Regions from separate parts of the Lipingzhangella rawalii genome, predicted to be linked through region 1. Evidence: riboswitches for the same ligand, from Rfam matches in the RefSeq annotation. Region 1 holds a riboswitch; the other holds the start of a gene.

Region 1 (15,325 bases):
GGTGCGCGGTGGCCTCGTCGAGGATCACCACCTGTGGGCGGGCCAGCAGCACCCGGGCGATGGTCAACCGCTGGCGCTCGCCCCCGGACAGGCGATATCCACGGTCCCCGACGAGGGTGTCCAAGCCGTCCGGCAACCGGGAGACCAGGTCGTCCAGGCGAGCACGCCGCAGCACCTCCCACAGCTCGTCCTCACCGGCTTCCGGTCGGGCCAACAGCAGATTCGCGCGTACCGTGTCGTGAAAGAGGTGGCCGTCCTGGGTCACCATGCCCACGGTGTCCCGGATCGCGGACATCGACAGCTCGCGGACATCCACACCACCCAGGCGGACCGCACCCCCGTCCACGTCGTACAACCGCGGGATCAGCTGAGCGATGGTGGACTTGCCGGCCCCGGAGGAACCGACCAGCGCGACCATCTGTCCGGGCTCGGCCGTGAACGACACCCCGTGCAGCACCTGTTCTCCCCCGCGCGTGTCCAGATTCGCCACCTCCTCCAGTGACGCCAGGGACACCTGGTCGGCCGACGGGTAGGCAAAGTCCACCCGGTCCAGCTGTACCGAGACCGGCCCCGAGGGAACGGGCCGGGCATCCTCCCGCTCCTCGACCAGGGGCCGCAGATCCAGCACCTCGAACACCCGCGAGAAACTCACCATCGCACTCATCACCTCAACCCGAGCGCTGGCAAGCTCGGTCAGCGGGGCGTACAACCGGGTCAGCAGCAGGGCGAGGGACACCACGGCACCGGAGTTGATGTCTCCGGACAGCGCGTAGAACCCACCCAGGCCGTAGACCAGGGCCAGCGCGAGCGCCGACACCAGCGTCAGCGCCGTGTAGAAGATGTGCTGCACCATCGCCGTGCGCACACCGATGTCCCGAACCCGGCCGGCCCGTTGGGCGAACCGCGCCGATTCCTCCGTGGGACGGCCGAACAGCTTCACCAAGGTCGCCCCGCCTGCTGAGAACCGTTCGGTCATCTGAGTGCTCATCACGGCATTGTGATTGGCACCCTCGCGTTCCAACCGCGCCAGGCGCGTACCCATCCTGCGGGCGGGGATCACGAACAGCGGCAGCAGCACCAGGGTGATCAGTGTGATCTGCCAGGACAGCGTCAGCATGACCGCCAGGGTGAGCACGAGCGTCACCAGGTTGCTCACCACCCCGGACAGCACGTCAGCGAAAGCCCGTTGGGCACCGATCACGTCATTGTTCAGCCGGCTGACGAGGGCACCGGTGCGGGTCCGGGTGAAGAAGGCGACCGGCATGCGCTGCACGTGGTCGTAGACCGCGGTACGCAGGTCGAGAATCAGGCCCTCCCCGATCCGGGCGGACAGCCAGCGGTTCAACAGTCCGAATCCGGCCTCGGCCACAGCGATGAGGGCGATCACTCCGGCCAACAGCGCAATGTGGCGCATTGGCCCACCCGCCTCGATCGCGTTGACGACCCAGCCGGCCAGCACCGGGGTCGCCACCGCCAGAGCAGCCGTGAGCACGCTCAGCACCACGAACCATGCCAGCCTGCGATGGTGGGGCCGCGCGAAGTCCCAGATTCGACGCAGGATCACTCGGGAGAACGGCCGCCGATCCTCCTGCGCGTGCATCGCGTGGTACATGGTGGTCCACGCGGTCACTTCCATACTCAATGATCCACCGCCTGCCGGTCGGGATTGTGGGGGCATGACCGTGCGATCCCGACGCTAAAAGCTCAAGTATCAGTGAAGTCAATGAGCCGGTGGACGTACCGCACACCGCGGTACAACGTTTCGGCGCCGGTGCCGCCATCGGGTGCATGGCTAGGGCAACCATCCGCGGCCCGCCCGCATTTCCCCGGCCCGTCCGCGGCACCCAGCGTCAGTTCCCTTCCGCGCCCGTGGCATCGCAGCCCGCGGTCGTGGCTGGCCAGCACAAAACCCGACATTCACCCCGAACGTGGGGAGTCGCTGAGAAACACGAATTCGACGCACCGATACCTTGGAGCTGCGGGGATGTCCCGCCAGCCCGGCGTCGCCAACGGAGTGTGTACCGCACCCAGCCGCCGAGAACGCGACCGCCGCGGGCCATCGGACACATGAGATGGGAGATGCGTGAGCGCCGACCTGCTGAACTACGTTCTGCTCGGCAGCATGCTGGTCCTGCTGGCGGGAGTGCTCGCAGTTCGGCTGGCCACCCGGGCGGGGCTGCCGGCCCTACTGGCCTTCCTGGGGCTGGGCTTGGCGCTCGGCGAGGGCGGACTCGGCATCCGGTTCGACGACCCCGAACTCATGCAGGTGCTGGGCTTCACCGCCCTGGCGATCATCCTCGCCGAGGGGGGACTGTCCACCAAATGGAGTGATATCCGTCCCGCGCTGCCGTTCGCGCTGCTCCTGTCCACGGTCGGAGTCGGGGTCAGTGTCACGGTTACCGCCATCGTGGGCCACTACGCGCTCGGCCTGGACTGGCGTATCGCAATCCTCGTCGGTGCGGTCGTGTCATCCACGGACGCCGCCGCTGTGTTCTCGATCCTGCGATACCTGCCACTGCGGGCACGGGTCCGCTCTGCCTTGGAGGCCGAATCCGGGCTCAATGACCCCCCGGTGGTCATCCTGGTCACCCTCGTGGTGTCGGATATCTGGGCCCAGACCGGGATCCTGGCCGCGGCGGGCGAGGCGCTCTACCAGCTGATCGGTGGAGCGGTCCTCGGCATCATCGTCGGGATCACGGGGCAGTGGCTCCTCAACCGCAGTGCCCTGCCCACCTCGGGCCTCTACCCGGCCGCCACCTGTGGTCTGCCGCTGCTGGCCTTCGGCGGATCCGGGGTGCTCGGTGCCAGCGGCTTCCTGGCCGCCTACGTGTGTGGCCTCTGGCTGGGCAACGCGCCACTTCCGCACCGCAACGCCACTCTCGGTTTCGCAGAGGGGGTCGCCTGGCTGGCACAGATCGCCCTGTTCACCCTGCTCGGCATGCTGGCCAGCCCGTCCGAGCTGCCCGGGGCTCTGGTTCCAGCCCTGGTCATCGGCGCCGCATTGACACTGCTGGCCCGCCCCGCCTCGGTCATGGTCTCCGCGGTGAGCCTGCGGATGACCCACCTGCGCCTGCCCGGTCTCCGCGGCCGGCCCCCGTCCCGCATTCCGGTGTGTCGCCCCTGTTGGCGGGTCCCCCTTCGCGAGCAGGCGTTCCTGTCCTGGGCGGGACTGCGCGGTGCCGTTCCCATCGTGCTGGCCACCATTCCCCAGTCGGAGGATGTCGCGGGCGCGGCGGGGCTGTTCGACATCGTCTTCGTGCTCGTGGTGATCTTCACTCTGCTCCAGGGGCCAACGCTGCCCTGGATCGCACGACGGTTGGGTGTGTCGGACGAGGGCAGCACCCAGGAGGTCAATGTGGACTCGGCCCCGATTGAGGAACGCCAGGCCGATCTACTCACCGTGAACGTGAGCCGCCGCTGCGACCTGGCGGGACGCCGCGTCCAGGATCTGGGGCTGCCACCCGGGGCCCTGGTCACCCTGCTGGTGCGCGACGAGATATCCCACGTGCCCTCCGGGGAGACGGAGCTGGCCCCCGGGGACCGCATCATGGTCATCACCACGCACACCGTGCTGCCCCAGGTGGAGGAGCGTCTACGGGACCTCACCGACCCGGACAAGGAGCCCTGGCACTGAGCCTCGCGGCCAGCGGCAAGCAGCCCACCAGCCCCAGCCAGCCTTCCCTGTCGACCGGCCGAGGTCCCTCTACACTTCGCACCGCGGCTCAGGGACGCAGCAGCGCCACCAGCTGTTCGGTCAGGCCCTTGCTCGCCGCCTCCACCATCCCGAGCACGGTGGCGAAACCGTCGTCCCCCCCATAGTAGGGATCCGGAACCTCCGCATACGGCCCGGCGTCCGGCGCGAAGGACCGGAACATCGCCAGACGTTGGGCGTCCTCAGCCGTGGGCGCCCGTCTGCGCAGCTCGGCGTGGTTGTCGCCGTCCATCGCCAGAACCAGATCCCGGTGGGCGAACCACTCCGTCTCGAACCGGCGAGCCACATGCTCGGTGGGATAGCCGTACACCCGCAGGGTCGCCGCCGCACGCGGGTCCATCCCAGACCCGATATGCCAGCTGCCCGTACCGGCGCTGTCCACCACGACCGCATCCGTGAGACCAGCCCGGTCCACGTCAGCACGTAACACCTGCTCGGCCGTGGGCGAGCGACAGATGTTTCCCAGGCAGACCAGGCACACCCGGTACGGTCCAGACGAATCACGCGGCGGGGGCAGACTCATGTCGCCCACGTTAGCCCACCAGCATCCGGCCCGCTCCGGTCCACCCATCGGATCGGCTCGACGAACCGTTCAACCATTCGGCAGCCGCACAACTGTGACGAAGAAGTCGTCGATCTGGCGGACCACCGTGATGAACCGGTCGAAGTCCACGGGCTTGGGCACATACGCGTTGGCGTGCAGCTGGTAGCTGCGCAGAATGTCCTCTTCGGCCTCGGAGGTGGTCAGCACCACCACCGGAATGTGAGCCAGGGATTCGTCCTGTTTGATCTCGCTGAGCACCTCACGCCCGTCCTTTCCCGGCAGGTTGAGGTCCAACAGGATCAGGTTCGGACGCGGGGCATCGGAATAGGGCACCTCACGGTGCAGGAAACGCAGCGCCTCGGCACCGTCCGACACGACGTGCAGCCGGTTGCCCACCTTATAGTCCTCGAACGCCTCCCGGGTCATGAGCACGTCCCCGGGATCGTCCTCGACCAGCAGAACCTCGATGGGCTGCACCATCGTGACCTCACTCAGCTTCTGCACTGCCTCGCCCTCCCTGCCACTGCTCCCCCGCCAGCGGATGACCCTACCCGACGTGACCCGCCCGCACGTCGGCGTCCGGGTCGCTCGGCGGCCCCGCCTTCGGCAGAGACCAGCAGATCCGGGTTCCGGACACGTCCGGCATCGCCAACCACTCGGTGTCCACCCAGATCCGGCCACCGTGGAACTCCACGATCTTCTTGCACATCGACAGCCCGATCCCCGTACCCCCATACTTCTCCCGGGAGTGCAGGCGCTGGAACAGCACGAACACGCGATCGGCATACTCCGGGTCGATACCGATTCCATTGTCGGTGCACGAGAACACCCACTCCTCGGACCGCTCCGTCAGTCCAATGTGCACATTCGGGGGGTGCTGTCCCCGAAACTTGATGGCGTTGCCAACCAGGTTGAACAGCACCTGTGTCAACAGGGTACGGTCCCCCTCCACGGTTGGCAGCTGGTCGGCGGTGACTGTGGCATCGGTCTCTTCCCGAGCCGAGGTGAGACTCTGCAACGCGTCCCGGAAGGCCTCATTGAGATCCACCTCGGTGAAGTTGCGGCTCCGGCCCACCCGGGAGAAGGCCAGCAGATCGCTGATGAGCGTCTGCATCCGCTTCGCTCCCTCGACCGCGAAGTCGATGTAGGAGTCGGCACGTTCGTCCAGCTGCCCCCGATAGCGGCGCTGGAGCAGCTGGCAGAAGCTCGCCACCTTCCGCAGCGGCTCCTGTAGGTCGTGGGAGGCGACGTAGGCGAACTGTTCCAGTTCCTGGTTGGACCGCTGCAATTCGTCGGTCTGTCGCCGCAGCAGATCGGACTGCTCCTGCAAGGCCCGACGTGCGTTCGCGACCTCGTCGAGATCGGAGACAATCCGTTCCCGCATCGAGTCGACATCGCGCCCGACACGTTCGATCTCCGGTGGTGCGCGCAGCTGGATGCGGTGCGTGTAGTAGCCATCGGCGACCTGTTGCAGGTGGCGTCCCAGCTCGTCAAGGGGGCGCAACACCCAGCTCTGTAGCATCACCCACAGGAAGATCGACAGCACGACGATCAGAACGCCGGCGAGGACCAGCAGGGCCACCAGCTGCTGCGTTGCCGTCCGGAGACTGTCCTGGGCGTCGTCGATCTCACCGACGATGTCGTCCCGGGCGTCCTGCGCCGCCGAACGCAGGTCATTGAACCGGTCCCGCCCCAACTGGTAGAGATCCTGGTCAATCTCCTCACCGGCCGCGACGGCCTCGATCGCCGGAGTCGCGAACTCGCTGTCCCACGCCTCGGCGGCGCTCGCCACCGAGTCCAGGCTGGCTCCGATCTCCTCCTGGTCACCGGCCACATCCCGAAGCTCGGCGATACTCTCCTCCTGGTTCTCCATCCCCTCGTGGTAGAGATCCAGGTACTCCTCGTTCTGTGTGTCCAGATACACCCGAACCCCGGTGTCGGCGTTCAGGTGCGCAGCCATCATCTGTTGCACGGCCACCCGCGCCGGGCTCAACTCCTCGACCTGGTCCAGCATGCTGTCCCGGGCCTGGACCGCACTCACCGTGATCGTGGTCACCAGGGTCACCAGGACCACGCTCACAGCCCCAAGCAGTACCGTCACCCGGCGTCGCAGCGACCAGGCCGGTTCGCCACCATCCCGCCGACGCCGCCGCAACTGGGGTGGTGCTCCGGAGCTGCGGCCAGGGTCCCCCACCTCTGTCGAAACCGCTGCCGACTCCGCGGGATCGGGGGGGTGCGGTTCCGTCACGTCCGGCTTCCGTGGGTGAGGAGAAGCATCGCCACATCGTCCTGCAACGAGTCACCGTTGCGGCGTTCGGCCTCGTCCACCAACTGTTTCAGCAGCCGGTCTCCGGGTGTCCCGGCCGTCATCCGTTCCGCGAGGAGCGTCTGCAAGCCCTCCACTCCCAGGCGTGCCTCGGCGGAGGTGTCGTAGGCGTCGATCACACCGTCGGTGTACATCAACAGCATGCTCCCACTGGGGAAGGGATGCTCCTCCACCTCGATCTCGGTCCCCGGGAAGATCCCCAGCGGGGGCCGCGGGCTGGCCGAGACCTCCCGGATGTCTTCCGGACGAAGATGATCACTCCGAGACGGCACCGCCGACGCCGTCGATGTTCCGACGGCGGCGACCGCCAACGGCGGCGGGTGCCCCAGGAGCCGCACCCGCAGCACTTCGCTGCCGTCATCGATACTGACCTGGCACAGGGTGGCGTAATTCTCCTCCTGAGCGCGTTCGCTGACCAGGACCCGCTCCAGGGCATGCAGCACCTGGTTTTCCGGAACACCGGCCACGACCAGTGCCCGCCAGGCGATGCGCAGCGAGACGCCCAGGGCGGCCTCATCCGGGCCGTGCCCGCTCACGTCGCCCACGATGACGTGTGTGACCCCGTCCTGGTGCACCGCGTCGAAGAAGTCGCCGCCCAACAGGGTGCGTTTACGCCCCGGGCGGTACAGGGAGCGGTGAACCAACGGTGACTCGGCGAGCAGCAGTTGGGGCAGCAGCCCCCGCTCCAGGCGCAGATTCTCGCGTGCGTGGAACTCCGCCTCGCGCAGCTGACGCGCGCTCTCCTCGGCGTGCCGACGCTCCAGGGAGTAGCGGAGGCTGCGCGCCAGGAGGGCACCGTCGACGTGCCCTTTGACCAGGTAGTCCTGGGCCCCGGCCGCCACTGCGGCGACGCCTTCGTGCTCGTCGTCCAGCCCGGTGAACACCACAACGGCGGCGTGCTGGGCCTCGGAAAGGACCTCCCGCAGTAGCTCGATGCCATGTGCGTCGGGAAGGTTCAGGTCCAGCAGGACACATCCCTGGAAGGAGGCGAGATACGGCCTGGCCTCGTGCAGGGTCGCTACCCAGGTAATCCGTGCGTTGAGCGAGGTCTCCGCGAGATACTCCTCCACCAGGAAGGCGTCCTGGGAGTCATCCTCGATGAGAAGCAACTCCACGGTCTCCGGCGCCTCCGGGTCATCGGAATTCTGGCCCCTCAGCTGGTCCACCGGCATATGCCCCATCTGGACGTCGTTCGACCCGGCGCTGGGTCTGGGCCCTGTGTCCTCGATGCTTAGCCTCACGTCGAGCACCTACTTGTCCGCCGCAACGCCCCACCCCCACAGCGGGTGAACGCCAAACCCTAACGGGCGGTTACCGATTCGCGCTAGCGGGATTGCACGAGCAACGTGAAACTGGCAGCGCGTTCCGCGGCTCAGGGTACCCGTTTCCCCACGTGGGGACGGAGCCCACCGCCAACTCCACCACCGCAGGACTGCGGCTGCTGCCAGAATAGGACATCCCCAGCAACCCCTCTCCGAAGGCTCGAGATGTCCCTCCTCCTTATCCTCGTTGGCACGGCACTCGTGAGCATCGCCCTGTTCAACCGCGTCCCCCAATTCCGCTCGCGCGGCGCCGTCACCTCAACACGCCCACCGGCCACGCCGAGCCCCAGTCCCCTGGTCTCCACGGCCCCCGCCCGCCTGACCGAGGCCGGACGCGCGACCGTGACCACGGTTGGCGGAAGTGTGCTCCTTATCGCACTGTTCCTGGCCCTGTCCGGGCTCTAGGAGGCCAGGAGGTCAGGAGGCGAGCTGGAGCAGCGCCGAACTGCGGGTCACGCACCCACCGAACCGGGCGGTCCGGGTACCTATCGGCCTGCCCCACGCGTAGCGGTCCAGGTGCCCAGGACCAGTGTTCCAATCGAGGCCGCCCCCACGGCCCAGCCCACAGCGGTGGTCAGCGCCACATGCCGCCGGCTCCGCGCCTGTGCCCCGGCCAGGGCCCGGGCACGCTCACTGCTACCGAACCGGCCGCCGCAGTCCTGCGGGGCCAGTTCCAAAGGTCGCCACCACGCCGGCCACCGCCGCAGATCCAGCCGCGGCGACTGCTCGGTCCCGGGGCCGGCGTACTGGCCCAGGCCGTGACCGACGCCAGCCAAGCGGGGTTTGTACCGTCCGGCTGCCGCCGCAGGCCCCACCGTGTCGGATCCACTGCGCCGCCGGCCCGGAAGTGCACCCACGTAGCTCAGTGGCCCGGGTGCGTTGTACAGCAGCTCCGCCAGGAGGTGCGCCGTGGCCCGGGCGTCTCCCAACGCGGTGTGCTGGCCACTGGGCCAGCGCCCGGACAGGGCATAACTGGCGCGGGGCAGGGAATAGCGCGGAAGATCCAGGTGGGCCCGCAGGGCCCGCAGCGTGCATAGCCCGGGCATCCCGGGTGGCAGCCCGACCGGAACGAACTCCGCGGCAAGGAACTGTTCCTCGAAGGCGAGATTGTGCCCGACGATCACGGCCCCGGACATGAGGCGGGTGAGCTCCCCAACCAGGTCTTCGGGCCTGGGCGCACCACGCACGTCGGCGTCGCCGATTCCGTGAAACTCGCGCCCCGTAACCGGAGCCCGGGGATCCACCAGCGTGGCGAACTCCTCCACCACCGTTCCGTCCCCACGCAGTCGAACCACCGCGATCTCACACACCCGCGCACCGGCGGTCACATCCAGGCCGGTGGTCTCCACATCCACAACCGCATACTCCAGGGCTCGTGGATGGTGACCGGCACTACTGCGCCGCAGCCACCCGTCGTGTAACACCGGGGGCCGGGCCTGGGGCCGTGCTGCTCGCTGGTTCACCACAGCCCCGAACCCTACCGCTCGTCTGCGGCCACACCGCGTATGCTCACGCGTGGTGCGATCCGCATGGGCTGCGAGCACAGCCGCGCGGTGACCATCCACCACCGGCCCCAGTCTGAGGAGGAACATCCCGCATGCCCAGCAGCGCGTGCCCCCCGTACGTACCGCTCGTGGAGGCGGTCCGCTCCGGATTCCAGGAGAGCGTGCACTACGGCGCCGTCGTCGGCCTCTCCGCCTCCGGAGAGCTGGCCTACGCCCGCGGGCCGGTGGGCTCACCCATGCTGCCGCGCTCCTCGGCGAAACCCCTCCAGGCCCTGACGGTCCTGCGTGCCGGCGCACAGCTCACCGGCGCCGAGATCGCCATCGCCGCGGGCAGCCACTCCGGCCAGGACCTGCACGTCCACCGGGTCCGGGCAACCCTGGCCGCGGCCGGGCTCTCCCCGGCGGATCTTCGGTGCCCCGCAGACTGGCCGCTGGACGCGAGCACCCGCGACGCGCTGGTCTGTTCCGGTGAGCCCCGCTCCCGGGAACGCATGAACTGCTCGGGTAAACACGCGGCCATGCTGGCTGCGTGCGTATCCCAGGGATGGCCCACCGAGAGCTACCTCTCCCCCGACCATCCCCTCCAACGAATGGTGCGCACCACTCTGGAGGAACTCTGCGGTGAACCCGTGTCCCACACCACCGTGGACGGCTGCGGCGCTCCGCAGTTGGCGGTCTCGCTGGCCGGGCTCGCGCGCGGCATCCACGCCCTCACCGCGGGCACCGGCGACTCCCATCGGCATGCCGTGGTCACGGCGATGCGCGACTATCCCCAGTACGTCGCGGGTCCCGGCCGGCACGACACCGTCCTGATGCAGGCGGTTCCGGGACTGATCTCCAAGCAGGGAGCAGACGGAGTCATGGTCGTGGCCGCTGCCACCGGCGAGACCGTCGCCGTGAAGATCAGCGACGGCGACCAGGGTCTGCGCGCCCGGACCGTGGCCGCACTGGCCGCTCTCGCCGAGATCACCGACCTGGACCTGTCCGCAGGCCCGGTCGAGGAACTGCGCACCGGTACCGTGCTCGGTGGCGGCCAGCCGGTCGGCGTGGTGCGCCCCGTGTCCGGGTGAGCGGCCTCGACCGCAATCGGCTCCCAACCCACGGAAAGGTGTCGTGGTCCGTGTGACTCAATCCCCGAGTGGTAGCGGTGCCCGCGAACCGGACGGCATCGTCATCGTCGGCGCCGGCGTGGCCGGGCTCAGCACGGCGGAGGAGCTGCGCGACCGCGGATACACCGGTCCGCTCGTCCTCGTGGGCGAGGAACGACACCCCCCCTATGACCGCCCGCCACTGTCGAAGGAGTACCTGACCGGCGATCCGGCGCACACGCGCGTGGCACTCCGCGACAACAGCGACCTCGCCGCACTGCGGTTGGATCTCCGGCTCGGCCGGCAGGCCCGGGCGCTGGACCCCGCGCACCGCCTGCTCACATTGGACGACGGCTCCACAGTGCGCTACCACGGGCTCGTCATCGCCACCGGCGCCCGGGCCCGCAGACCAGCAACGAACCTCGCCGGGGTCCACACGCTGCGCGGTCTCGACGACGCGGACGCCATCCGTCGTGCGTTCGCCACGCATGACCGTGTGGTCGTGGTCGGGGCCGGGTTCATCGGCACCGAAGTCGCTGCCAGTGCACGGCACCTGGGACTCGACGTCACCCTCGTGGACGCGGCCGACACCCCGATGGCTGGCCCGCTGCACCCGCGCCTTGGGGAGATCGTGGCCGACATCCACCGAGAGCACGGCGTTGCACTACGGCTGGGTGCCGGCGTGGCCGGATTCGAGGGTGCCGAGCGGGTGGAGCGTGTCCTCCTCAGTGACGGAAGCACGGTCGATACTCCACTCGTGGTCGCTGGCCTGGGGGTGGCCCCGGACACGGAATGGTTGGCCGGTTCCGGGATCGAGCTGGTTCCCGGGGCAGGCGATGTTTCCTGCGATATGTTCTGCGCCACCTCGGCACCGAACGTGTACGCGGTCGGGGACGTGGCGAACTGGCCACATCCACACTTCGGTCGGTTGCGGCTGGAGCACTGGACCAACGCCCGCGAGCAGGCCGCCGTTGTGGCACACAATCTGCTGGCTTCCCCCGAGAACCAGCAGGTCTACGCACCGGTGCCATACGTCTGGTCCGACCAGTACGGGATGAAGTTCCAACTGCTGGGTCAGGCCGCGCCCGCCGACGACGTGGAGATCGTGCACGGGTCACCGGATGAGCGGAAGTTCGTGGCCTTCCTCGGCCGCGAGGGTCGACTCACCGGCATCCTGGGCCTACGGTCCACCCCGAAGGTGATGCGCTACCGCCGCCTGCTCACCGAATCCACTTCCTGGACGGAGGCCCTGGCCGCGGCCGGACGATAGCCCGGGCCGGTCACAGCCGATCCAACAGTTGGGCTTTCTTGGCGGCGAACTCCTCGTCGGTGAGGATGCCCTCCGCGTGCAGCTGGGCCAGCTGGCGGATCCGTTCGTAGATCACCGCACTCGCGGAGTCGGCACTGTCCTGGGAGGACTCCAGCTCAGGCGCCTCGCGTGCGGCGGCTACGGCACCACTGCCCCGAGTGTGCGGCGCCGCCGGGCTGGCCAGAGCCCAGTGGTAGGCGCGAATCGTCGCCGCCAGCAGCAGTGTCGCCGCACCCTCCGCACCCTCGTCGCAGAGCAGGCAGGTGACATCGTGTTTGGGCTTGGTCGGGGGGCCCTCCCGGGCCGTACCACCGGCGCCCGAGAGAATCCGAAGATGTCCCCACTCCCAGCCATCCGAGGGCACCCATTCGACATCGCGGATATCCGACAGGGCGAACTCCCGGCGCTGTTCGCGCTTCTTGCGTCCGCTGGCCTCGGACCCGGCCCACACGAATCGCACCGTGGCGCCATCGAACGACCCCGTCCCCTCTGAGGTCTGGATGTGGACCGGCAACGCCGGGACAAGATTGGTGGCGACGGCGGGATCCGCTGGCGGCGCCGCTTCCGCACCATCGGCGACACCCGCCGCGAAGGCGATCTGGTCAGCGTAGTACTCGGCGACCAGCTCCTGCTTATGGCTGCCGGTGAGTCGGAACGGCTGAGATGACTCACTCAACTGAGCGCCCACCGCCGTGTAGGGGTCCGCCCCCTCCCGCAGCCGCAGCGCCATGGCCCACGGTTTCCGACGCCCGGTCCCGACCCGGAAGTCCACCGCCGCCACCGCCTCGACCGGGACCGTACAGCTTCCCAGCTCCTGAAGCAGCTCGTCCTTGAACCAGCCAGTGTGGTAGCGAATGCGGATCTCGGAGCCGTCAAACCGCCAGGTGGCCTGGTGTCCACGCAGTTCGTCCATCGCCACTCATCCTAGATGCGCGGAATACCGCGGGTTGCGCCTCGCGGGACATCCCCCAAGGTCCCGCGGCCGGTCGCCGCGGCCCCGAAGCACCGGCTGCGTGCCCTACGACACACGTCTTCGCCTCGGTGCCACACCGGCCCGCGCACCGGCTAGGGTGCGTTCGGGCAGGAAAACCGAGGGAGGGCACACATGTCTCGCACGAACGACACCCGTGTGGTGAGCTACCAGCCACTGGTATCGCCTGCCGACATACTCGCGGAACTTCCCATGGGACCGGAACCGACCGCGCTGGTCGAGGAGTCCCGTACGGCGGTCACCCGGGTCCTGTCGGGAGAGGACGACCGGCTGCTGGTGGTGGTTGGCCCCTGTTCCGTGCACGATCCCGCCTCGGCGCTCGACTACGCCCGGCGACTGGCCGAGCTCGCCCCGCGCCTGCGTCCCGAACTGTGCCTGGTGATGCGGGTCTACTTCGAGAAACCACGCACCACCCTGGGTTGGAAGGGCCTGATCAACGATCCTGGTCTGGACGACAGCTACGACGTCCACCGCGGGCTGCGAACCGCCCGCAAGCTCCTGCTGGACATCGGCTCGCTGGGCTTGCCTGCCGGCACCGAGTTCCTGGACCCGATCACCCCGCAGTACATCGCGGACGCCGTCACCTGGGGAGCTATCGGGGCCCGTACCACCGAAAGCCAGGTGCACCGTCAACTGGGCAGCGGCCTGAGCATGCCGGTGGGCTACAAGAACGGCACTGACGGGGATATCCAGGTGGCCGTGGACGCCTGCCGGGCCTCGGCTGGCGCACACACCTTCTTCGGGGTGGATCCGGCGGGTTCGGGGGCCGTGGTCACGACCAGCGGCAACCCGGACTGCCACGTCATCCTGCGTGGTGGCCGCTCCGGCCCCAACTTCGACGCCACGAACGTCGCGGCGACACTCGATCTGATTGCAGGGGCCGGGCTACCGCGGCGGGTCATGATCGACGCGAGTCACGCCAACAGCGGTAAGGACCACCTCCGCCAGCCCGGTGTCGTCGCCGACATCGGCGCGCAGATCGCCGGCGGGGAGAGCGGCATCGTCGGGGTGATGCTGGAGAGCTTCCTCGAAGCCGGGAACCAGCCGCTTGTCGATCCGGGCTCCCTCACCTACGGGCAGAGCATCACCGACAAGTGCATGGCCTGGGACACCACGGAAGAGGTCCTGGACGAACTGGCCGAGTCCGTTCGGGAACGTCGCAAGAACCGCGGCTGAGGCATCCGCGTTCATACCCGACCGGGCAGGCGTGCGCCGCATCGCCGCCTCGCCATCCCGGCCTTCCCGTGGCGCCACAGGAGGCACTGCTAGGCTGGGTCGTGTCACTGACCCCGCACGGGAGAGTGTCCCCGCAGCCAGCGCGGACCGCCGAAGGAGCAATTCCTCCCCAGAGAACCTCTCAGGCGTCGCGGACCGTGCGGGTGAGACCACTCTGGAAAGTAGGGGCAACGCTGCCCCTCGCCGAAGGTGCAAGTCGCCGGTCCCGGACCGGCGGCGAAGCTCTCAGGCACAGATGACAGAGGGGGAGGCCGGCAACGCCGTGCCCGACGGCCGTCCTCTCAGGAGTGCCCATGACCGAGACCAGCACCGACGCCGCCCCACCGCGGCATACTCCCCTCCACGAGACCCACGAGCGGCTCCAGGCCACCATGGTTGACTTCGCCGGGTGGTTGATGCCGCTGCGCTACGGCAGCGAGACCAGTGAACACCAGGCCGTTCGCGAAGCCGCCGGCCTCTTCGACCTGTCCCACATGGGCGAGCTCCGGGTGCGCGGCCCCCAGGCCGGCGAGGCCCTGGACTATGCCCTGGTGGGTCACCTGTCCGCCGTCACCCCGGGGCGGGCCCGCTACACCATGATGACCGATACCCAGGGGGGCGTGGTGGACGACGTGATCGTCTACCGCCTCGCCGAGGACGAGTACCTCGTCGTGGCCAACGCCGCGAACCGGGACGTGGTGGAGGCCGCACTGCGCGAACGTGTGGCCCGATTCGACGCCGAGATGACCGACCTCTCGTCCGACTACGCCCTGATCGCGCTCCAGGGGCCACGGGCCGTGGAGATCCTACGCCCCCATACCGACGCCGATCTGGACAGCCTCAAGTACTACGCAGGCCATCCGGCCACCGTCGCCGGACATCCCGCGATGCTGGCGCGCACGGGCTACACCGGCGAGGACGGGTTCGAGATCTTCCTGTACTCCACAACGGACCTCCCCCGCGTCGCCACCGAGGTCTGGGAGGCGCTCAGCGAGACCGGTCAGGCCCATGGTCTGATCCCCGCCGGCCTGTCCGCGCGGGACACGCTGCGTCTGGAAGCCGGGATGCCACTGTACGGTCACGAGCTGTCCACCGAGCTGACCCCGTTCGAGGCGGGGCTCGGACGCGTGGTGAAACTGGAGAAGCCCAGCGACTTCGTGGGACGCTCGGCGTTGGCCGCCCGCGCGGAGGAGGGGCCGCGGCGTAGACTCGTGGGGCTGGTTGGCCGTGGCCGACGGGTACCCCGAGAGGGGTACGCGGTACTGCGCGACGGCCAGCAGGTTGGTGTCGTCACCAGCGGAGCGCCCTCCCCC
Region 2 (15,325 bases), on a different contig from region 1:
TGGACTTCGCCAGCTGACATCGGCAACGGCGCGGCCGGGGCGCCACCCCACGTGACGCACCCGGCCGCTTCGGGCATGCCTGGCTCTGCCCGGACATTCCCGGGCGGAGAGCCCCTCCCGCACCGGCCCAGCGCGCGTCGGGGCCGCCGGGGCCACCCAGGGGCACGCACCGTGCCGTACTGTCGTACTGGATAAGAACCTAGACGAGGGTCTCCAGCACGAGAATGGTCAGCCCGATGAGGACACCCGCCGCCGCCAGCACGTAGCATCCGATGTTTCCGGTTGGCCCCGGGTCACGGGTCACCGGCCCCTCGCTGTGGGCGTCCACGTTCTTGGTCTTGGGCCGCCGAGAGCCACCAGATCCCTTCCGGGCAGCCATACCACACTCCTCGCTCTCGTCGATCACTGCTGACCTGTCGGCACGAGCCTACGTCGCCTCCCGGCATGGTCGGTCGTCGCATCCCGCCCCACCGCGGGTCACAGATGGGGCTCGCAGGCATCCAGGAGGGGGTGATAGGTCTCCTCCATCCAGTCGAGGCTCTCGCTGGCCCAGACCAGATCGTTGTCCTCCACCGCCGTCAGGAACTCGTTGGTGGCGTCGGCGCGCTCGTCGGCGACCCGTGCGGCGTCGCCCCTGCCGTCCATGGCCAGCTCGTCCAGGTCGAAGTAGTGCTCCTCAACCTCGATGAAGTCGTCCTCGCGGTAGGTGCCGTCCAGCTCCAGATCCCGCTCGATCTCGATGGCGGCGTCCTGCGCGGCGTCAACGTAGTCCACAGCGAGCGCACAGCCGTCGCGGGTGGCGCGATCGCTGCCGAGCCCGAAACCGTCGAACAGAGTGGAACAGCCGACCACGATAAGCACGACTACCACCACGAGACAGCCACCCACGCCACATCCGGCCTGACGTCGGCTGGGGCGACGGTACCCACCCCAGTAGCCTCCACCTCGGTAACCGCCGCCAGCCGAGCGGCTGCTACGTCCACGGATGCGACGCCGGACCGAGGGCCGGTCGGATCGCGATCGGCGGGAGCGTCCACGAGAGGAACGGCGTGCGGAACTGGACCGGCCACGGGAACCACCGGAACGGCGCTTACGGGCTTCGGTAAGCGTCATCGGACCACTCCTAGCTGTCGAACACGACACGGGGGATGCTGGACCACAATGTCCGAATGTGCCGCATTGACGCTACCGCAGCTCCCTGCCCACCGCATCTACACAGACCCGCCACAGCGGGGACTCGCCCGGCCGATCCCGGCCACCGGTGCACGGCGCTCGGCGACCCCTCAGCCGGTCATGCGGCCAGGTCCCGGGGGACGCGGGTGATGCCGTGCAGGCGGTGCTCTTCGCGCAGAGTCAGGAGTCGTTCCGCCAGACGTGTCGCCCACCGCACTCGGGGCTTGGCCAGCTGGCGGCGTCGGTAGATGCGATCGGTGTAGCCGCGGACACCCACCGCGACCCGTTCGGCCGCATAGGCCGCCCGCATGGCATCCGTCAGTGCGGCATCGAGTTCGAACGCCAGTTCGCGATCCCGCTGTGGATCGCTGCGACCGGGGTGTCCCTCGCGTTCCCGATGGGCACGCAGTTCCTGCTCCGCGGCACGGGCCCGGTCCAACAGATCTGGTAGCTGCTCGGCCAACTGGCGATCCTGCGCATGCTGTTCCTGGGCCGACCCGGCCCGATCCCACCCCAACATCACCGTCGTCTCCTCCCATAGCTGGAGCCCAGCCCCGACATGCCGGCACTCACCGGGCACGGCTCTCCCGGCGTCACGTGCGGACCAAGTCTAGGATGGCGGGCGTGAGTAGGAACAACGCGGGCCTGAGCACCGAGGCCATCGTCACTGAGGCCCTCCGGATCATCGACGGCCAGGGGCTGCGTCGCCTCACGATGCGGCGACTCGGCGACGCGCTGAATGTCGAGGCCATGGCCATCTACCACCACTTCCCCCTCGGTAAAGAACAATTGTTCGACGCGATCGTCGCCCACATCACGGACGTGGACGACACCCCCCGCAGCGCGTCCGAGCCGGCCTCGCATGACGCTCCCGCCGAACCTGACCCCCGTTCCTGGCGGGAGCGACTCCACGACTGGGCGGAGGCCTACCGTGCGGCCCTTCTGGACCATTCCGGCGCCCTGGCACTGCTCATCAACCGGCGCGCCGACACGCCTGCGGCCCTACGGTCCCTGGAGACGCACTACGCAGCCTTCGCCGAGGCCGGGTTGGCGCCCGACACGATCCCGCGGGCAGCTGCTGCCCTGAACGCCTACGTCACCGGGGCGGTGATCCGGGAGGTGCGCACCCAGTCACCCGCCAGTCCCGATCGAGTTGCCCCCGAGACCGTGGACGGGCGTTATCCCCACGTCGCCAGACTGGCACCCACCGAGGGCGAAGACCACGACCAGAGTTTCCGGTGGGGGCTGGAGGCCCTCCTGAGGGGGCTGGTCGGCTCCACGCACCCCACGGACCGGGCGTGAGCGTCTCCCTGGGCGTATTGCTGGCGCGTGGTGTCTGATGTCCTGGAGTCATGCCTGATCCGACCCCGGCCGAGATCCTCGCCGACCCCCAACTCTGGCCCGCGGAACCACCCCAAGCAATGGAACTGCAACGTCGTCTGGCACCACAGGTGCGGTGTGAACCGCTACCGGCCCGCAGTGTGCGGCTCGTGGCCGGACTGGATGTCAGCTACGACAACACCCGGCTCGCGGCCGCTGCCGTGGTTATGGACCTCACCACGATGCGGGTTGTGGAGACTGCCACCGGCGCCGGGACACCACGGTTCCCCTACGTGTCCGGTCTGTTCGCGTTCCGGGAGCTTCCCCCACTCCTGCATGCCCTGGACGGCCTGCGGTGTCGACCCGACGTGCTGCTCTGCGATGGCGCGGGACAGGCCCACCCGCGCCGGTGCGGCCTCGCCTGTCACGTCGGGGTGCTGTTGAACCGGCCCACGGTCGGCGTCGCCAAGTCCCCGTTGGGCACGCCCGGCGGAGTCCCAGAACGGGGGCGGGGCGCGTGGGCCTCCCAGCGCCACGGTGACACGGAGGTGGGACGGGTATTGCGTACCCGCAGCGGCGTACGCCCGGTGTACGTTTCCGTGGGCCACCGCGTCACACTGGAGGACGCCTGCGCACTGACACTGCGAGCCACCCCGAGCTACCGTCTGCCCGAACCGATCCGGGCGGCCGATCAGCTGTCCCGCCGACGCCTGGCCGAGCAGCACTAGGATTCGACGTGCGCGACCAGACCCCGCTCTGCGAGCCAGTCCACGACCCCGGTCGCCACCTCGCGGGGAGCGCGCGCGAGATCGTGGCGCTCTCCGCGGCGCACTATCACGGTGGTCTCCTCATCCGGTTCGGGGATCCCGAACGGGTCCGATGCCCCGTTGACCACCAGTCTGGGCACTCCGGCAGCGCGCAGTTCCGCGTCCCGAGAGCGGTGGGGTTTCCCTGGTGGGTGCAGCGGAAAAGCAAGCGCCACCACGGCGTGCGCCCCGAGCTCGACAGCGCTCCGGCAGGCCACACGGGCCCCGTTGCTGCGCCCGGCGAGCACCAGGGGAGACTCCCCCAGTCCCGGCCAGGCACGGATCTGGCGCACCACGGTGGTCCAACTCTCGTCCTGCGGCCCGGTGTTCCCCCCGGGTGACCTACGGCCGGCTACCCGGTAGGCCTGGGTGACCATGGCGACCGTCGCTCCCCGTTCCCGGGCCATATCCCGAGTGGCCACCAGGTCCGGGGCGTCGACACCCCCCGCGGACCCGTGGGTGAGAACCAGCAGACAGTTCCGGGCGCCGGGCGCTGTCGTCTCCGGACGGTACAACGTTACTGCCGCGGGGCCACGAGCAGTCTCAATCCGAGCTTCCAGGGGTGGGTCCACGGTGTCGATCCTCGTTCTGCGTGCGTTCAGAGCGTGCCGTCCGGCCAGCCTTCGGGAAGGACGTGGGTGGTGCTGCTGGCGGCACGCCGCATACGTTCACGAAAGTCGTCGTGCAGGGCGCGCCCCCACAGGTAGTCGCCGGGTATTCGCAATACTTCGGCGAGCGCTGCCCGCAATGCGTCGGGACTGGTCTCCTGTGCCGCATGGGCCGTAGCCACCGGGGCATACATTCGTGTCAGCGCGACGAAGAGCTCTCCGAGCAGCATGGGGGTGGATTCGGAGGCCACCGCCGCCGCGATGTAGTCATCCCACCACGGTGCTGGCCTCTCCGGGTCGCCTCGTCCCGGCGGTGGTTCCTGCGGACTCGTCTGCGTAGGGTCCTGGCTGTCCGGGTCGGTGTCCGGTTCCAGGAAGCCGCGGCGCAGCCGCTGCCGCACGGCCTGCGCCACGGCGGAGTCCGCGTGGTCCAGCCCGTGCTGCCACACTTCGACAGCAGCGTCGGTGTCACCGCGGAGAGCCAGGAGACGGGCGAGCAGTTCCACCGCGGCGGCCGCCGTGTCGGGATGTGGGCTGCGCCCGGACTCAGGGTCGGGTTCGCACTCCGTCAGGGCGGCCTCTGCCTCCGCGATCGCCCGTTCCACATGGGTGGCCGCCGAGAGCAGTCGCAACGGCGGGTCGGGGCTTCCCGTGCGCGCTTCCCGCAGGACCTGCTCCGCAGCCTCCAGTTCCCCGCGGGCCAGCCGCCGTTGCGCGCACTCCCGTGCCGCCTGCGCGGCAAGTTCGGGGTCATCGGCCGTCAGTGCCTGATGCCAGTGCGCCTCGGCCTGGTCCGGCTGCCCCGCGTCCTCGGCGATACGGGCCAGGCCATAGTGAGCGGTGGGGCTGTAGCGGCCCCCCGTGTCGAGGCTCAGGACCTGCTGCCAGACGTCACGTGCGGCGGCGTCCTGCCCACGCTGCTCGTAGGACATGGCGAGATGGGCCGCCGCCCGGGGGGCGAATTCCGGGTGCCCCGTGTCGATGGCGATACGCGCCGCCTCCCGCGCATCCTCGAACTGCCCGAGATCGTGGCGTACCACGGCCAGCCCGAGGGCGGCACGCGCCCGGTCGGCGCCTTGGGCGCACTCCAACGCCCGGCTGTACACCTGGGCGGAGCGTTTGAGGTAGCCATGCTCAGCCAGGTCGCGAGCCTGGGCACACAGCTCGACGGGCGGTGTGTCCTCCCCAGCCGTGGCGTCCACATCCGCACTGCTGGAGTGGACCGGCCCGGTATGCGAGTTCGAGGTCAACAAGGCTCCACTCTGCGTGTGCGCGCCCGGTGCGACCGGACGGCAACCGGTTCTCCTGGGAGAGTAGCGGTTCGTGATTGTGGGGTGTGCACCCTAGATTCACCTTTACATTGTAGATTAATAAGAATGCGGCGTCGCCGCCAGCGATAGTGCACGCCACGCCAATCCGAAACGAACACGGAACATAACGCTACGCCCCGGTCCTTGCTAGGCTGCCGGGCGTGGAGTGGATGGCACTCGCGAAGGTTGCCGCCGCTGTGCTGCTCGGCGGCATCATCGGTTTCGAGCGCGAGGTTGAGGCGCAACGTGCGGGACTGCGCACCCATATCCTGGTGGCGCTCGGAGCCGTCCTGTTTACCCTCGCCGGACTCACCATCGACGACATCTCCCCCAGCCGCCTCGCAGCCCAGGTGGCCTCCGGAATCGGCTTCCTGGGAGCAGGCGCGATTCTGCGCGAAGGCCTCACCGTGCACGGCCTGACCACGGCCGCCTCGCTGTGGGTAACCGCGGCCATGGGGGTGGCCGTGGGGCTGGGCTCGTGGACGGCAGCGCTGGCCGCTGCCGTGATCGCCCCCCTGGTCCTGCGGGTGTTGAAGCGGGCATCGGCAGAGCTCACCGTGAACCGCCCGAACCAGCTCGTCACCCTGGAACTCAGTCCGGACCAGGATCCGGTGGACCTAGCCGCCGAGGTGAACTCCCGACTCCCCGGATCCACCGCAACCCGGCTCATGACCACGACCGAAGGCTCAACGCTTCAGCTGATGGTCCGAGCGCCCCGCACCCAGCCCGTGACCACTCTGAATTCCCAGCTACGGGACCTACCCGGCGTGCACAGTGTCACTATCGGCAACCCGCCGACCTGACCCCCGCCCGGGATCGAGCCACCGCACCGTTCATCCAACGGACACTGTCGCGCCCCGTACCGCTGCACGGCTGTTCTCCCCCGACTGAGTCCATGGTCTCCCACCGGGCCCGTGGCTGGCCGCCACCCACGGCCGGCCCGACGCCGAGAGGAGTTACACGTGAACCAGCCTCCCCGTACCCCCCATCGCCGATCGTTTCTTCGCAGCGGACTGGTCGTCGGCGGGGGCGCGTTCGCACTCGCGGCCATGGACGGCCTGGCGGCACGAGCCGCCCTCGCCGAACTCGACACCACAACCAGTACCACTCCCGAAACCGGCGGCTACGGTCCCCTCCGCGACGTCACCCGCACCGACCCGCAGACGGGGTTTCAGCAGACCCTCGCCCTGCCCGACGGATTCGACTTCTCCCTGTTCGGGCTGGCCGGAACCACGATGGACGACGGTCACCGCACTCCCCTGGGCCACGACGGAATGGCCGCGTTCCCCGGCCCGGAGGGCACTGTCCGGCTGGTGCGTAACCACGAAGAACGCAGCGCGCCCACAACCGCACTCCCGGCCGGAAGCCCCGCCCAGCGCTACGACTCCAGGGGCGGCGGCGGGACCTCGACCATCCAACTCCGACTGCAAGCGGACGGGACACCGCGACTGGAACGGATCTGGCAGTCGCTGAGTGGCACCATCGTCAACTGCGCCGGAGGCCCGACCCCGTGGGGATCCTGGCTCAGCTGCGAAGAAACCACGGCAGGGGTGGAGTCCGGCTGGCAGCGCCCGCACGGTTACGTGTTCGAGGTCCCCGCCGGCGCCGGCAGCGAGGTCACCCCCGAACCGATCACCGCAATGGGCCGGTTCGTGCACGAGGCGGTGGCCCTCGACCCCCGCAGCGGGATCGTCTACCAGACCGAAGACCGCGACACCGCCGGGTTCTACCGCTACATCCCCCAGGTGCCGGGAAACCTCGCCGCCGGCGGACGGGTCCAGATGCTGAAGGTCCGCGACGCATGGGCCTACGACACCCGCTCCGGGCAGCGCCGCAACCGACCCATGCGGGTGGAGTGGGTCGACATCGACGACCCGGATCCAGCGGAGGCCGAAAACAATCCCCAGGCCGTCTACGACCAGGGAATCGCCAAGGGAGCGGCCACCTTCGGTCGGCTGGAGGGCTGCACGTGGGGACACGGTGCGGTGTATCTCGTGTCCACCGATGGCGGCGACGCCAACGAGGGCCAGGTCTGGGAATTCCGCCCCGCCGGGGACGCGGGCGGCCTGCTCAGCCTGGTGTACGAGTCACCGGACCGGGACGTGCTGTCCTTTCCCGACAACATCACGGTGTCGCCTCGGCGAAGCCTGCTGCTGTGTGAGGACACCAGCCGCAGCGGCCCTGCCCTCCAGGGTCTGACCCGCAACGGCCAGGTTTTCCCCTTCTGCATCGACGGGGACACCGAAGACGAGTGGGCCGGAGCTACGTTCAGCCCAGACGGTTCGGTTCTGTTCGTCAACCTCCAGGGCAGCACGAGCGGCGACCCCCGCGACTCGGACAGCTACGCACGTCCTGGGCGGACCCTGGCCATCTGGGGCCCCTGGCAGGACGGCATCCTCTGAGGGGAAGGTGCGTGTGGGTGTCGCTGGTGGGCGATCGGTGCGCAGCCCCGCCCACCGGCGCCGGGAGATGGCCTCGCGGTGGCGTTGCGCTGCCGACGGCGCCTCGGAGTGGCCCCGCCACCTGAAGCCGGGGTGTCCACGCAGTGTGGCCGTTGCTGCTGCACGGCCACACCGCGTGGGTCCCCTGGGTCCCGTGGGTGCCTACTCCTGGAACGCCTCCGGGGGCGGGCAGGAGCACACGAGATTCCGGTCACCGTAGGCCTGGTCAATACGGGAAACCGGGGACCAGTACTTTCCGTGGCGCAGGCTGGAGAGCGGGTAGGCCGCCTCCACGCGCGTGTAGGGATGCTTCCAGTCCTCGGTGATGAGGGTTTCGGCGGTGTGCGGAGCGTTCTTCAGCGGATTGTCCTCGGGGTCGAAACTCCCCTCCGCCACACGGTCGATCTCGTGGCGGATGGCGATCATCGCCTGACAGAACCGCTCGAGTTCGGTGAGATCCTCGCTCTCTGTCGGCTCCACCATCAGCGTCCCCGCGACCGGGAACGACATGGTCGGCGCGTGGAACCCATAGTCGATCAACCGCTTGGCCACGTCCTCGTTCGTAATGCCGGTCTGCTTGGCCAGTCCCCGCACGTCCAGGATGCACTCGTGCGCCACCAGACCGTTCGCTCCGGTGTAGAGCACCGGAAAGTAGGGGGCCAGGCGTGCGGCCACATAGTTCGCACTCAACACGGCGGTCTCGGTGGCACGACGCAAACCGCCACCCCCCATCATGCGCATGTACGCCCACGAGATGGGAAGAATCCCGGCGGAACCGAAGGGGGCCGCCGAGACCGGACCAACTCCGGTACGCGGCCCGGCATCCGGCTGGCTCGGATGGTTGGGGAGGAACCCGGCCAGGTGGGACCGCACCGCCACGGGGCCGACCCCGGGGCCGCCACCCCCGTGCGGGATGCAGAAGGTCTTGTGCAGGTTCAGGTGACTGACATCGGCCCCGAACTCCCCCGGCTTGGCGTACCCGAGCAGAGCATTGAGATTGGCGCCGTCCACGTACACCTGCCCCCCGGCCTCGTGGACGAGGGCACAGACCTCGGTGATGGTCTCCTCGTACACGCCGTGCGTCGAGGGGTAGGTCACCATGATCGCGGCGAGCCGCTTCCCGTGTTCGGTGATTTTGGCCCGCAGGTCGTCCAGGTCCACGTTGCCGTTGTCATCACAGGCCACAACCCGCACCCGCATCCCGGCCATGACGGCACTGGCGGCGTTCGTTCCGTGCGCCGACGAGGGAATCAGGCACACGTCCCGGTCCGTCTCCCCACGGGAACGGTGATAGCCACGGATCGCCATCAGCCCGGCCAGCTCCCCCTGCGAGCCCGCATTGGGTTGTAGCGACACCGAGTCATAGCCGGTGACGTCGGCCAGCCACCGCTCCAGGTCCCGCACCAGGGTGACCATACCCTCGGCCTGCTCGAGCGGCGCCAACGGATGCAGCCGTGCGAACTCCGGCCAGGTGATCGCCTCCATCTCCGCGGTCGCGTTGAGCTTCATGGTGCACGACCCCAGCGGAATCATGGTGCGATCCAGAGCCAGGTCCTTGTCCGCCAGGCCCCGCAGATACCGCAACAACGACGTCTCGTTGCGGTGACTGTGAAAGACGGGATGGCGGAGGTAGTCCACCTCCCGGGAGAGCGCGACCGGTAGCTGCCCCGAGGTCGCCGCCGGATCCACGGACTCGGCTCGGGCCGCCGTCTCCGCCGTACCGCTGGGCACGCCGAAAGCCCGCAGAACGTCGCGGACGTGCTCGCTGGTGGTGGCCTCATCACAGCTGATCCCCACCGTGTCGGCGTCCACCCGCAGCAGGTTGATCCCCAACCGGGCAGCCTCGTCCACAACCGACTGTGCCCGCCCGGGAACCCGGGCCCGAACTGTGTCGAAGAAGGAGTCGTGTTGCACGTCGACCCCGGACGCACGCAGCCCAGCAGCAAGCCGCGCGGCGTGGCCGTGCACCCGCTCGGCGATGGCGCGTAGCCCCTCGGGACCGTGGTAGACCGCATAGGTCCCGGCGATCACGGCAAGCAGCACCTGGGCGGTGCAGATGTTACTTGTGGCCTTCTCCCGGCGAATGTGCTGTTCGCGGGTCTGGAGGGCCAGCCGGTAGGCCGGGGTCCCGTTGACGTCGACCGACACGCCCACGAGGCGTCCCGGAAGGTGCCGCTGCAACCCGGACCGCACCGCCATGTATCCGGCATGCGGGCCACCGAACCCCATGGGAACCCCGAACCGCTGGGTGGTCCCCACCGCGATGTCGGCCCCCAGTTCCCCCGGCGAACGCACCATCGTCAACGCCAACGGATCGGCCGCAACCACGGCCTGGGCCCCCCGTTCGTGGGCGGCGGCGATGATCGGCTGTGGGTCCCGGAGCTCACCGCTGGCCCCGGGGTACTGCACCAGTACCCCGAACAGGTCCACATCGGGCAGCCCGTCAGACAGGTCGACGGCCTGGATATCGATCCCCAGCGGCTCGGCCCGGGTCCGCAGCACCGCCAGAGTCTGCGGCAGGATATCGGCGTCCACCACGAAGGTGTCCCCCGCCTTCTTCGTGACCCGCCGCGCCAGTGTCATCGCCTCCGCGGCGGCCGTCGCCTCGTCCAGCAAGGACGCCCCGGCGACGTCCAGCCCCGTCAGATCCGTGACCATGGTCTGGAAGTTGAGCAGCGCCTCCAACCGCCCCTGCGAAATCTCCGGCTGGTACGGGGTGTAGGCGGTGTACCAGGCGGGATTCTCCAGAATGTTGCGGCGAATCACCGGTGGCGTCAGGGTGTCGTGATAGCCGAGACCAATCATCGAGGTCCGGACTTCGTTACGCTGCGCCAACGTGCGCAGCTCCGCCAGGGCCTCGTCCTCACCGGCTGCCTGGGGCAGGGTACCGTCCACTGAGCTGGTGCGGATTCCTTCGGGCACGGCCGCGGCCATGAGCTCCGCCGTGCTCGCATAGCCCACGGTTTCCAGCATCGTGGCACGCTCGTCGGCAGTGGGTCCGATGTGTCGGTCTACGAAACCGACCTGCCGGTTCGCGTACTGCTGGTTCACTGGGTCCGCCATGGAGACCTCCCGGTCGCTGGCCCACTCGGGCCGGTTACACGGTCTCCCCCTCTGTCGCCTCCTGCTCCAGAGTGGCCTCCGCCGCGCGGTCCTGTGGGCCTGAGAGGTTCCGGGGAGGTTGCACCTTCGGCGCCCCTACGGGTGGGGACTCTCCCGCGCGGTATCAGCGGCTCGCACTATTTCGTTGTGGGTGTCCCACTGTAGCTGAGGTGGATCGATCACCAAGAGTCCCCTCCCCCGGGGGGCAGTGAGAACATTGGCACCCTGCCGCGTCCTGCCTCCGGAGCATCGACCGGGAGGGTGCCAACCAGGGTGTCTATCCCCGGCCACGTGGATCGACTGCGGGACGTCGCCATCGGGGGAGTCCGGAGGGCGTCTATCCCGTTTTGCGCTGTCGCCGCCGCCGGGCCAGTTCATCCGCGGGATACTCCGCGCCGGCCTCCTCTGGAGTGGTGGGTACGCGCGACACCGGCTCGCCGGGCAGTTCCCCAAGGGCGTGTTCGAGTTCGTGCCGGACCTGTCCCAGGGCAATACCGAACACCGCGTGCCCGCCCTGGAGCAGGTCCACCACCTCCTCGGTCGAGGTGCACTCGTGCACGGTGACCCCGTCACTCACGAGGGTGATCTGGGCCAGATCGGCGGCGGAACGCTCCCGAAGCTGGGTCACCGCCATCCGGATCTGCTGAAGCGAGATACCGACGTCCAAGAGCCGTTTCACGACAGCAAGGAGCAGAATGTCGGCGAACGTGTAGTAGCCACGCTCGCCGGAACCGTGCCCAGGCCTACTCGGCTCGACGAGCTGGGTTCGTGCCCAGTAGTCGAGCTGTCGATAGGTGATGCCCGCGGCCGTGCACGCTGCGGGAGCGCGATAACCGATATCCATAGGCAGCGCCTCTACGCTCTCGTCACACAGTAGGCCCTGCTCTCCGGCGCGCAACAGCGCTGCCTGTCTGTGGTCGGAGGCTTTGCTTCCGCTGGTGACCGCCACGCCGAACCTCCGGCTTCTCGACCTGCGACGATTCGACACGGGGAGATTTGGGTTACGCCGCAGGTTGCATTCGGTAGCACGTTAGGCGGGGGCTGCGGACACCGTCAACGACATGCCCCGGCGCGTCGCGGAACCATCCACAGGGATCGACGGACGCTGTGCCCGGGACCATCCTCGGTTCATCCCGCCGGCGAGCCCGGAGCACGCCCCAGCTGGCGGCGGGAGCACCACAGGACCTACGGCCACGCACAGTTACCGCACGCCGTGCCACCGTGCCCAGCTCGGGGCGCGCCCGGCCGGCCCCGCTCAGGTGGTGCGGCCGAAGTCCTCGGGGCTGATCTGGTCCAGGAACTCCCGGAACCGCTCGACCTCGTTCTCCTGCTCGTCCGGGATCGGCACTCCCGCCTCATCAATGACGTCCTCGTGAGCGTAGATCGCCGCGCCCATTCGCAACGCCAGGGCGATCGAGTCGGACGGGCGTGCGCTGACCTCGGTCCCGTCTGCGAACACCAACTCGGCGTAGAAGATCCCGTCCTGGAGCCCGGTGATATTGACCGTCTCCAGACTGGCGTCCAGCGCTTGGAGAACGTCGCGGAACAGGTCATGCGTCAGCGGACGCGCCGGGGTTGCTCCCTGCTGTGCGAGGGCGATGGCCGTGGCCTCCACAGCACCTATCCAGATGGGTAGATAGCGCTCCCCATCCGTCTCCTTGAGTAGGACGATCGGTTGATTCGAGGGCATCTCGACTCGGACGCCGACAACCTCCATGTGCTTCACTGCGGCTCCGTCCCACGACTCGGCGCGTTGGACAACGGCACTTGCCACCCGGGGCTGCGCCTCGATTCTCACAGTACCCCGCGCGCCCGCGGCCACACGGAGGCAGTTTTCTCACCGCTACCCGCCGCGCGCCGCACCGCCACCGGATCGACGCATCCACCGTGCGGCGGCACGGTGGATGCGCGTGGTCGTCCGAGCTGTCCAGGTCCGTTCAGATCTGTCCGGAAGATTGTCCGACCGGAAGCAGCCGTAAACGTCGAGAACTCAGGTGCGCTGGGAACTGGTCACCAGGACCAGACGGAACTTACCGATCTGTACCTCGTCGCCGCCCCCGAGTTCGGCCTCGTCAATCCGTTCCCGATTGACATAGGTCCCGTTCAGGCTGCCCACATCGCGCACGGCGAACGAGGTACCGCGCCGGTAGAACTCCACGTGTCGACGGGACACCGTGACATCGTCCAGGAAAATGTCGGCGTTGGGGTGGCGCCCCACAGTGGTGACATCCGAGTCCAGCAGGAAACGGCTGCCGGCGTTGGGGCCACGTTTGACCACCAACAGGGCGGTACCTGGCGGCAGCGCCTCCACGGACGGAGACTCGGCAGGTTCCTCGGCGTCGGTCTCGGTGTCCAGAGCCTGGATCCCGGAGATGGATATGGTCGATGTGGTCTCGCCGGCGGAGTCCCGGGAACGCTGGCCGGTAGATCCGCGGGTGCTACCCGCCTGGAGCGGGGTTCCACAGTTGGAGCAGAAGCGGGCATCATCCGCAACGGCGTGACCGCACTGCGTGCAGTGAACGCTCGGCATCGTCTCGGCTCGGCCTCCTACCCCGCGTACGGCGGTACGTGTTGTATATGTGCGTGCTCCGGGGCGATCGCTGCCGAAGTGCCCGACACTCCGTGGCGAACTCGCTGGTCAGGGCTCACCTCTACGCTACCGCGCCTTCCACGCAGCGTGTGGACCCCGTGGCGGTCGCAAGGCCGGCTCTGTACGCAACTGGCGCTGCACAGCGTCCCTACACCGACCACCACCGTCCATCCCGCCCTGGAGCACTCGACTCTAAACCATATCCGGGCCCGACGGCCCCGTGTGCCAGTGGTTCCGGTGGTCGTGGCCCGGTTCGGGGTCCGGGCCACGACCAGGGGATCAGGCGTCGGCGTTCTCCACCACCAGGGCCCACTCCGCCAGCAGTTGTTGGGCCGTTGCTCCATCGTCGGCCTCCGCCCACAGGTGGGTGACCGCTTCGGAGGGATCGGGAAGCACCAGCACCCAGGATCCGTCCTGCTCTGCTACCCGCACGCCGTCCGTGGTGTCCAGCGTGCGGTCTCCGGCCGCCTCGACGACGGCCCGCATAACACTTCCCTTCACCGCCCAGGGTGTGGGCACCGACCGACGCAGCAGGTGCGCCCCCGGGATCCGCGCGTTGATCTGACTCAACGACAACCGGGCACGTGCCACCAGCCCCAACAGTCGCACGAACGCAGCGACAGCGTCACTCGTTCGGGAGAACTCCGGAATCACGAAACCGCCGCGCCCATCACCGGCAAAGATGATGTCCGGGCTGGTCGCCGCCCGGGTGAGCTGGTCGGTGGCGGTCGCCGTCCACCGAACCGAGACCCCGTGTCCGCTGCACACCTGCTCGGCGATTCGGGTGGTGGTCACGGGCAGTGCAACCGCACCCTGTTGACGCTCCGCCGCCACCAGGTCCAACAGCACCAGCAGAGCCCGGTCACCGGGAACGAGTTCGCCCTTCTCGTCAACCACGGACAGGCGTTCGGCGACCGGGTCGAACCGTACGCCAAGGTCAGCCCGCGCGGAGGCCACGAGCTCGCCCAGGTGTTGCAGATCCCGCATCTCCTTGGCGGTCGTGTCGGTCGGAAACGCCTCGTCGAGCCGGTTGTTGACCGTGAGCACGTCCACGCCCAGACGTCCGAGCAGGCTCGGCAGGATCAGCGCACCGGTGCCGCCGGCACAGTCCACCACGACCTTGAGGCCGGCATCGGCCACACCGGTGAGATCGACCGTGCGTACCAGCTCGTGCGTGTAGGTTTCCAAGCCACGGGAGGGGAAGGACAGTTCCGCGATCTCGCCGGGGAAGGCCCGACGATACTCCTGTCGGGTGAAGACCCGCTCCAGCTTGCGTTGGGCAGCCGGGGACAGGTCCGCGCCCTGGTCGTCCAGGAACAGGATGTCCACGGACTGGGGATCCCCCACCGACGTGCGCAGGGCTATTCCCCCATCGACTCCGCCCTGCGCGGTGTGGAACCGCGCCACCGGGAGGGGTGTGGCTTCCAGGTCCTGCACGTCGATAGCTCCGGCCGTCAACGCGCTGATCACCGCCCGCTTGAGGGTGCGCGCGGCACGCGAGGCGTCACGTGAGGTGGTCACGGTCGCACCCTTGCGCAGGGTCGTGGCGTAGGCACTGGCCAGACGCACCGCGAGTTCCGGCGTGATCTCGACGTTGATGAGTCCGCTGACCCCACGTGGCCCGAAGAGGGACCGCTGGCCCCGAGACTCCCAGATCACGTTGCTGTTGACGACGGCCCCGGCCTCGATCGTCTTGAAGGGGTAGACCTTGACGTCGTTGGCGAGGTATGCCTCGGACTCGACGACACACTCCTCCCCGACGATCACCCCCTCCTCCATTCGGGCGCCGGCCATGACGTCGGTTCCCTTACCGATGACGCAGCCGCGTAGGTTACTGCTGGCACCGATGTAGGAGTTGTCGTGGACCACCGCACGGTGCAGGAACGCTTCCGAACGCACCACGGCGTTCCGCCCGAGCACCGTGAACTCGCGCAACTCTGCACCCGACTCGACCTTGGCATAGTCGCCGACGTAC

The links. A riboswitch is a leader RNA that binds a small molecule or an ion and turns the genes downstream of it on or off. The one in region 1 is predicted to bind glycine.
Region 2: linked by a shared signal. The riboswitch ahead of gcvP (aminomethyl-transferring glycine dehydrogenase) and the one ahead of gcvT (glycine cleavage system aminomethyltransferase GcvT) in region 1 are both predicted to bind glycine.

The regions. Positions count from the first base shown of each region.
Region 1 is NZ_JAVLVT010000009.1:8,547-23,871, forward strand. Features, by position in the region: gene RIF23_RS16705 (ABC transporter ATP-binding protein) at 1-1,636, opposite strand, end outside; gene RIF23_RS16710 (potassium/proton antiporter) at 2,084-3,634, shown strand; gene RIF23_RS16715 (low molecular weight protein-tyrosine-phosphatase) at 3,723-4,235, opposite strand; gene RIF23_RS16720 (response regulator) at 4,305-4,736, opposite strand; gene RIF23_RS16725 (sensor histidine kinase) at 4,804-6,411, opposite strand; gene RIF23_RS16730 (PP2C family protein-serine/threonine phosphatase) at 6,501-7,754, opposite strand; gene RIF23_RS16735 (hypothetical protein) at 8,070-8,309, shown strand; gene RIF23_RS16740 (3'-5' exonuclease) at 8,390-9,367, opposite strand; gene RIF23_RS16745 (asparaginase) at 9,502-10,479, shown strand; gene RIF23_RS16750 (NAD(P)/FAD-dependent oxidoreductase) at 10,532-11,767, shown strand; gene RIF23_RS16755 (DUF4429 domain-containing protein) at 11,778-12,719, opposite strand; gene RIF23_RS16760 (3-deoxy-7-phosphoheptulonate synthase) at 12,912-13,973, shown strand; glycine riboswitch at 14,082-14,181, shown strand; gene gcvT (glycine cleavage system aminomethyltransferase GcvT) at 14,327-15,325, shown strand, end outside.
Region 2 is NZ_JAVLVT010000001.1:609,226-624,550, forward strand. Features, by position in the region: gene RIF23_RS02715 (RNA polymerase sigma factor) at 1-17, shown strand, start outside; gene RIF23_RS02720 (hypothetical protein) at 200-379, opposite strand; gene RIF23_RS02725 (hypothetical protein) at 478-870, opposite strand; gene RIF23_RS02730 (hypothetical protein) at 1,292-1,696, opposite strand; gene RIF23_RS02735 (TetR/AcrR family transcriptional regulator) at 1,798-2,475, shown strand; gene RIF23_RS02740 (endonuclease V) at 2,526-3,221, shown strand; gene RIF23_RS02745 (alpha/beta hydrolase family protein) at 3,218-3,871, opposite strand; gene RIF23_RS02750 (tetratricopeptide repeat protein) at 3,898-5,157, opposite strand; gene RIF23_RS02755 (MgtC/SapB family protein) at 5,388-6,020, shown strand; gene RIF23_RS02760 (PhoX family protein) at 6,180-7,619, shown strand; gene gcvP (aminomethyl-transferring glycine dehydrogenase) at 7,821-10,721, opposite strand; glycine riboswitch at 10,798-10,887, opposite strand; gene RIF23_RS02770 (MerR family transcriptional regulator) at 11,098-11,709, opposite strand; gene RIF23_RS02775 (bifunctional nuclease family protein) at 12,016-12,486, opposite strand; gene RIF23_RS02780 (FHA domain-containing protein) at 12,751-13,290, opposite strand; gene RIF23_RS02785 (mannose-1-phosphate guanyltransferase) at 13,630-15,325, opposite strand, start outside.